Caballeronia sp. TF1N1: one gene and its partner. The protein of the gene in region 1 interacts with the protein of each later gene in a pairwise test. Links are inferred from orthologs where the notes say so. Each region holds a gene or a part of one and is shown on either strand. Other genes may lie near its edges.

What was found.
Region 2: the proteins of uvrB (region 1) and uvrA interact in binary tests that used the Escherichia coli proteins (3 or more experiments, as listed by UniProt). The link is inferred for Caballeronia sp. TF1N1 from one-to-one orthologs.

The regions. Positions count from the first base shown.
Region 1 is NZ_CP084626.1:1,110,731-1,114,002, forward strand. The notes cover bases 119-3,074. They hold uvrB (excinuclease ABC subunit UvrB), read left to right. Parts: upstream 119-526; coding sequence 527-2,623; downstream 2,624-3,074. Other genes in these bases: LDZ28_RS05055 (iron transporter), read left to right, coding at 2,990-3,074. Outside these bases: LDZ28_RS05045 (amino acid aminotransferase), read right to left, coding at 1-101; more of LDZ28_RS05055, read left to right, coding at 3,075-3,272. UniProt on the Escherichia coli protein: The UvrABC repair system catalyzes the recognition and processing of DNA lesions. A damage recognition complex composed of 2 UvrA and 2 UvrB subunits scans DNA for abnormalities.
Region 2 is NZ_CP084626.1:254,664-258,433, forward strand. Bases 55-3,508 are described here. They hold uvrA (excinuclease ABC subunit UvrA), read right to left. Parts: upstream 3,129-3,508; coding sequence 255-3,128; downstream 55-254. Other genes in these bases: LDZ28_RS01255 (AI-2E family transporter), read right to left, coding at 55-151; LDZ28_RS01265 (MFS transporter), read left to right, coding at 3,487-3,508. In the rest of the region: more of LDZ28_RS01255, read right to left, coding at 1-54; more of LDZ28_RS01265, read left to right, coding at 3,509-3,770. UniProt on the Escherichia coli protein: The UvrABC repair system catalyzes the recognition and processing of DNA lesions. UvrA is an ATPase and a DNA-binding protein. A damage recognition complex composed of 2 UvrA and 2 UvrB subunits scans DNA for abnormalities.

The DNA of each region.
Region 1 (3,272 bases):
CCCAGATTGACCTTGGTCGGGCGCGGGTCGGCGTTGAAGGCTTCGTTGAGGCCCAGAATCGGGTCGCGGGGAGCGAGTTCGACGGCAGAGAAAAGAGACATGATCTATCGGCAGTGGAAGGAAGACGTGCGGCGGGAAGAACGATGCTTGGGCGCTCGAAAAAACGGCGCGTGACGTCGTTGGCGGCGCGGTCGTGCGGGGCGCCCCCTCGAAGCCCAGTCGCATATTGTATCGAATCCGGCGCTGCATTTCGGATCGAGCCTTATTCTATGTACGCGCTTTTTTCTCGCGAGCATGAATAAGCGCATGGGCTTCGGCCGGTTGAACGCCTTGTCCGGCATGCGCGCAAGCCTCGATTGGACGGCATCGACGGAACAGCGCGCCGCCTCGCGCGCCACTGCTTGACTTCCACCCAACGGTCCCAACCTGCTCGATTCCGCCTCCCGTGAGGCCGCCCGCGCCACTTTCGCCGCAGCCGCTAGAATAGGTGTTTGCTCCGGCGCCGACTTAGAAGATTCCCCTCTCCATGTCCGATACCCTTATCGAAACGCCCGACGCACTGGACGAATCGAAGTTCGCCACGTTCGAAGGCTCGCCGTTTCAGCTCTATCAGCCGTATCCGCCCGCGGGCGATCAGCCCGAGGCCATCAAGACGCTCGTCGAGGGCGTGGACGACGGTCTCTCGTTCCAGACGCTGCTCGGCGTGACCGGCTCGGGCAAGACCTTCACGATGGCCAACGTCATCGCGCGTCTGGGCCGGCCCGCCATCGTTTTCGCGCCCAACAAGACGCTCGCCGCGCAGCTCTACGCCGAGTTCCGCGAGTTTTTCCCGCGCAACGCGGTCGAGTACTTCGTCTCGTACTACGACTATTACCAGCCGGAAGCGTATGTGCCGCAGCGCGATCTCTTCATCGAGAAGGATTCGTCGATCAACGAGCATATCGAGCAGATGCGGCTCTCGGCGACCAAGAGCCTGCTCGAACGCCGCGACGTGGTGATCGTGGCGACGGTGTCGGCCATTTACGGTATCGGCAATCCGTCCGAGTATCACAAGATGATCCTCACGCTGCGCGTAGGCGACAAGCTCGGCCAGCGCGATGTCATCGCGCGGCTGATCGCCATGCAATACACGCGCAACGAGGCGGATTTTCAGCGCGGCTCGTTCCGTGTGCGAGGCGACACCATCGACATCTTTCCGGCGGAACACGCGGAAATGGCGGTGCGAGTCGAATTGTTCGACGACGAAATCGAGTCGATGCAGCTTTTCGATCCGCTCACCGGCCGCGTGCGCAACAAGATTCCGCGCTTCACGGTGTATCCGTCGTCGCATTACGTGACGCCGCGCGACACCGTCATGCGCGCGATCGAAACCATCAAGCTGGAACTGCGCGAGCGGCTGGAGTTTTTCCATAGCCAGGGCAAGCTCGTCGAGGCGCAGCGGCTCGAACAGCGCACGCGCTTCGACCTGGAAATGCTGCAGGAACTGGGTTTCTGCAAGGGCATCGAGAATTACTCGCGGCATTTCTCGGGCTCGGCGCCCGGCGAACCGCCGCCGACGCTCGTCGACTACCTGCCGCCCGACGCCATCATGTTGCTCGACGAGTCGCACGTGCTGATCGGCCAGTTGAACGGCATGTATAACGGCGACCGCGCGCGCAAGGAAAATCTCGTCGATTACGGTTTCCGCATGCCGTCCGCGCTCGACAACCGGCCGCTCAAGTTCAACGAATTCGAGCGCAAGATGCGCCAGGCCGTGTTCGTTTCCGCGACGCCCGCCGACTACGAACAGAAGAAAGCGGGGCAAGTGGCCGAGCAACTCGTGCGGCCGACGGGTCTCGTCGATCCCGAAATCGAGGTGCGGCCCGCGCGCTCGCAGGTCGACGACGTGCTCTCCGAGATCAACGCGCGCGTCGCGGTGCACGAACGCGTGCTCGTTACCGTGCTCACCAAGCGCATGGCCGAACAGCTGACCGAATTTCTCGCCGATCACGGCGTGAAGGTGCGCTATTTGCACAGCGATATCGACACGGTCGAGCGCGTGGAAATCATCCGCGATCTGCGGCTCGGCACGTTCGATGTGCTCGTCGGCATCAACTTGTTGCGCGAGGGTCTGGATATTCCTGAAGTGTCGCTCGTCGCCATTCTCGACGCGGACAAGGAAGGCTTCCTGCGCGCCGAGCGCTCGCTGATCCAGACAATCGGACGGGCGGCGCGCAACGTGAACGGCAAGGCGATCCTCTACGGCGACAACATGACGGACTCGATGAAGCGCGCCATCGACGAAACCGAGCGGCGCCGCGCCAAGCAGGTTGCGCATAACCTCGAGCGGGGCATCACGCCGCGCGGAGTGGAAAAGCGCATCAAGGACATCATCGATGGCGTCTACAACGCCGACGACGCGCGCGCCGAACTGAAGGAAGCCCAGACGCGCGCGAAGTTCGAGGACATGACCGAGAAGCAGCTCGCGAAGGAAATCAAGCGGCTGGAAAAGCAAATGATGGATCACGCCAAGAATCTCGAATTCGAAAAGGCGGCGCAGACCCGCGACCAATTGGCGCTGTTACGTCAACGCGTGTTCGGCGCGAACGTGGGCGATCACATCACCGGCATCGGCGGAAAGTAAGGCGAAAGAAAGCAAGTTTTCATCGTTCTGTCTCAAGCGACGCGGCGAGCCGGAAGGCGCACCGCGTTTTTTTATCGGCCGCGAATGGACCGCGAGTTGGCTGCAAAGCCCGCCGGAGCCTTGCCGCAGCAGGCTTTTGTAAGCCCGCGCTAATTTGTCCCGAGTGGTGAAGGGTGCTAAACTGACGAACATTGAGAATGGTTCGTATTAACGTTTTCCAGATTCTGGAAGCGGTTTTCCGTTTCGCGCTAACGAACCGGCACCACAGTCATTTTTTTGCGCCGGCGCGCCTTTTTAGAGCGCCGGAGTTCGGTGGAAAGGGCGCGCCAATGTCACGCGCGCCATCGATAACAACAGGAGTGTTTGATGGGTTCAACGTTGATGCGCGGCCTCGTTGCCGCCGCAGGCCTCACGGCGATGATGGCGGCTTCCGCTGCTGAGTATCCGATCGGCAAGCAGCATATCGAAGGCGGCATGGAAACGGGCGCCGTCTATCTGCAGCCAATCACGATGGCGCCGGAAGGCATCATGCGCAAGGCATCGGATTCGGACATCCACCTCGAAGCGGATATTCACGCGGTCAAGAACAACCCGACCGGTTTCGCCGAAGGCGACTGGATGCCCTATCTGAACGTGACGTATGAACTCA
Region 2 (3,770 bases), 860 kb from region 1 along the record:
CCAGGTACATACCCGCGAACGCCGCCAGATAGCTGCCGATCTCCACGGCGGACAACTTCGGCATGCTCATGTCGCTCGTCAGCCTGACGGGGCGCGCGGGAAGATCCCGTATGCGTCGCTCCTCGTTGGCCGCTTCGTTGCGCTTCGCCATGACTGCGTTCCTTTTCCCTGCTTGCGACGGTTATTCGTGCCGCGTATCGCGGCGCATTTCGAACGGCTATGGCGCGCGGCGCAAGTGACGCGCCGCAACCATGCTACGCCGCCGACTTGGGCCGTTGCAGCAAGGGTGCCAGATATCTGCCCGTAAAGCTCGCTTTCGATTTCGCGACCTGCTCGGGTGTTCCCTGAGCGATGATCTGGCCGCCACCCGCGCCGCCTTCCGGACCGAGGTCGATGACCCAATCCGCCGTTTTGATCACGTCGAGATTATGCTCGATGATCACGACCGTGTTGCCCTGATCTCGCAGACGGTGGATCACTTCGAGCAGAAGCGCGATGTCGTGGAAGTGCAGACCGGTCGTCGGTTCATCGAGGATATAAAGAGTCCGACCGGTGTCGCGCTTGCTCAGTTCCAGCGAAAGCTTGACGCGCTGTGCCTCGCCACCTGAAAGCGTGGTCGCCGACTGGCCGAGCCGGATATAACCGAGGCCCACTTCCAGCAGCGTCTTCAGCTTGCGCGCGACGACCGGCACCGGCTTGAAGAACTCGTGCGCGGCTTCCACCGTGAGGTTGAGCACTTCGCTGATGTTCTTGCCCTTGTACTGAATGTCGAGCGTTTCGCGGTTGTAGCGCTTGCCGTGGCATACGTCGCAGGGCACATAGACATCCGGCAGGAAGTGCATTTCGACCTTGATGACGCCATCGCCCTGACACGCCTCGCAGCGTCCGCCCTTCACGTTGAACGAAAAACGGCCGGGATCGTAACCGCGCTCTTTCGCGGCCGGCACGCCGGCGAAGAGTTCGCGGATGGGCGTGAACAGTCCGGTATAAGTGGCCGGGTTCGAGCGCGGCGTGCGGCCGATCGGTGATTGATCGACGGCGATCACTTTGTCGAAGTGTTCGAGACCTTCGATGGATTCATACGGCGCGGGCTCGGTCGATGATCCGTACAAATGTTGGGCGACCGCGTGTTGCAACGTGTCGTTGATGAGCGTGGACTTGCCCGAACCCGAGACGCCGGTCACGCAAGTCAGAAGCCCGACGGGCAAATCGAGCGTCACGCGCTTCAGATTATTGCCATACGCCTCGACAATACGAAGCTGCCGCTCGTCCGGCGCGGTCCGCTCGGACGAATAACCGATAGTCCGCTTGCCCGACAAATACTGTCCCGTGATCGAATTCGGGTCTTTCTGCACCTGATTCGGCGTGCCTTGCGCGACGATCACGCCGCCATGCACGCCCGCGCCCGGCCCCATGTCGACGACGTAATCGGCCATGCGGATCATGTCTTCGTCATGCTCGACCACGATCACCGAGTTGCCGATATCGCGCAGATGCTTGAGCGTGGCGATGAGCCGGTCGTTGTCGCGCTGATGCAGGCCGATGGACGGCTCATCGAGCACGTACATCACGCCGGTCAAGCCCGAGCCGATCTGCGACGCGAGCCGGATGCGCTGCGCCTCGCCGCCCGAGAGCGTTTCGGCGCTGCGTTCGAGCGACAGGTAATCGAGCCCGACGTTATTCAGGAACGACAGCCGCGCGACGATTTCCTTGACCACCTTGTCCGCGATCTCACCTTTCGCGCCGTCGAGCCGCAGCGTCTGGAAGTAGCCGAGCGTATCGCGCAACGGCCAGCCGCTGACTTCGTAGATGCCGCGAGCGTCATCGCCGGAACCGACTTTGACGAAACGCGCCTCGCGGCGCAGACGCGTGCCCTCGCAGGCCGGGCACGCCTGATTGTTCTGATACTTCGCCAGTTCCTCGCGCACGGCGGCCGAGTCCGTTTCGCGATAACGACGCTCCAGATTCGGCAGAATGCCTTCGAACGCGTGCTCTCTCACCGAAGCGCGCCCGCGCTCGTTGATGTACGAGAACGGAATGACCTGCTTGCCCGAACCGTACAAAAGCGTCTTGCGCACCTTTTCCGGCAGTTCCTCGAACGGCGCGTCGATGTCGTATTCGTAGAACGCCGCGAGACTTTGCAGCATCTGAAAATAGAACTGATTGCGCCGGTCCCAGCCCTTCACCGCGCCCGCCGCGAGCGAGAGCGAAGGATGCGCGACCACGCGCTTCGGATCGAAAAACGTGATCTGGCCCAAGCCGTCGCATTCCGGGCATGCGCCCATCGGATTGTTGAACGAGAAAAGGCGCGGCTCCAGTTCCGGCAGCGAGTACGAACAGATCGGGCACGCGAACTTCGAGCTGAAGAGCTTTTCGTTCTCGGTATCCATTTCGAGCGCGATCGCGCGGCCATCGGCGAGACGCAGCGCGGTCTCGAACGATTCCGCCAGGCGCTGCTTCATGTCCGGGCGCACTTTAAGCCGGTCGATCACCACGTCGATGGTGTGCTTGTCGTTCTTCTTGAGCTTCGGCAGCGAGTCGACTTCATAGATTTTCGCGACGCCTTCGTTCGCCGTGCCGCCGCCCGAACGAATGCGAAAGCGGATAAAGCCCTGCGCCTGCATCTCTTCGAATAATTCGACGTGCTCGCCCTTGCGATCCACGACGACGGGCGCGAGGATCATCAGCTTGGTTTCCTCGGGCAGCGCGAGCGCGGCATCGACCATCTGCGAGACGCTTTGCGCTTCGAGCGGAATCAGATGATCGGGGCAATAAGGTGTGCCGACGCGCGCAAACAGCAGTCGCAGATAATCGTGAATCTCGGTGACGGTGCCGACCGTCGAACGCGGATTATGCGAGGTGGCTTTTTGTTCGATCGAAATGGCCGGTGAGAGGCCTTCGATCAAATCGACATCCGGCTTTTCCATCAGCTGCAGAAATTGCCGCGCGTACGCCGAGAGGCTCTCGACATAGCGGCGCTGACCTTCGGCGTAAAGCGTATCGAATGCGAGCGACGACTTGCCCGACCCGGACAACCCCGTAATCACAATCAGCTTGTGACGCGGCAAGTCGAGATTGACGTTCTTCAAATTGTGGGTGCGAGCCCCACGAATACGAATTTCTTCCACGAGTCTCTTCCGGGTTCTTTCGGGGGTCTTTCGGGCGTCTTTTAGGTCGTGGCGCGGGGTTTCCTGCGACTACCGGACGACAAAGTAAGGGGGCTAAACCTGCTACTATAACGACTTTTGCAGGGTGCGGCGCCCGTGCCAAAAGGCTCTCGGGGGCTCTCAGGGGCTCTCAAGGCTTCTCGGCGGCTTTCCAACGGCTTTTCCGTTTCCCAGGCGCCTTCGCGTTAATGGCCGCAGGTCGTGCGGCGCGCGAGCAGCCGTGTGTCGCATATAGTGCCGTTTCGAGCCAGAACAAGGCGGCCGCGCCGCGCTCCCCACGCGTCAGGCCAGTCGCGACCCTCACCCATTTCCGTTCCTGATGTCCAATCCGTCTGCCACGTCCACACGTTTGTCCGCGCCGGAATTGCGCGCAACCGTGTCGCTCGCCGCGATCTTCGCGCTGCGCATGCTCGGCCTCTTCATGATCATGCCGGTGTTTTCCATTTACGCGAAAACCATCCCTGGCGGCGATGACGTGTTTCTCGTCGGCATAGCGCTCGGCGCTTACGGCGTCACGCAGTCCATGCTCTACATCTTCTATGGCTGGATTTCGGACAAGCTGGGCCGCAAACCCGTGATCGCATTCGGCCTGCTCGTGTTCGC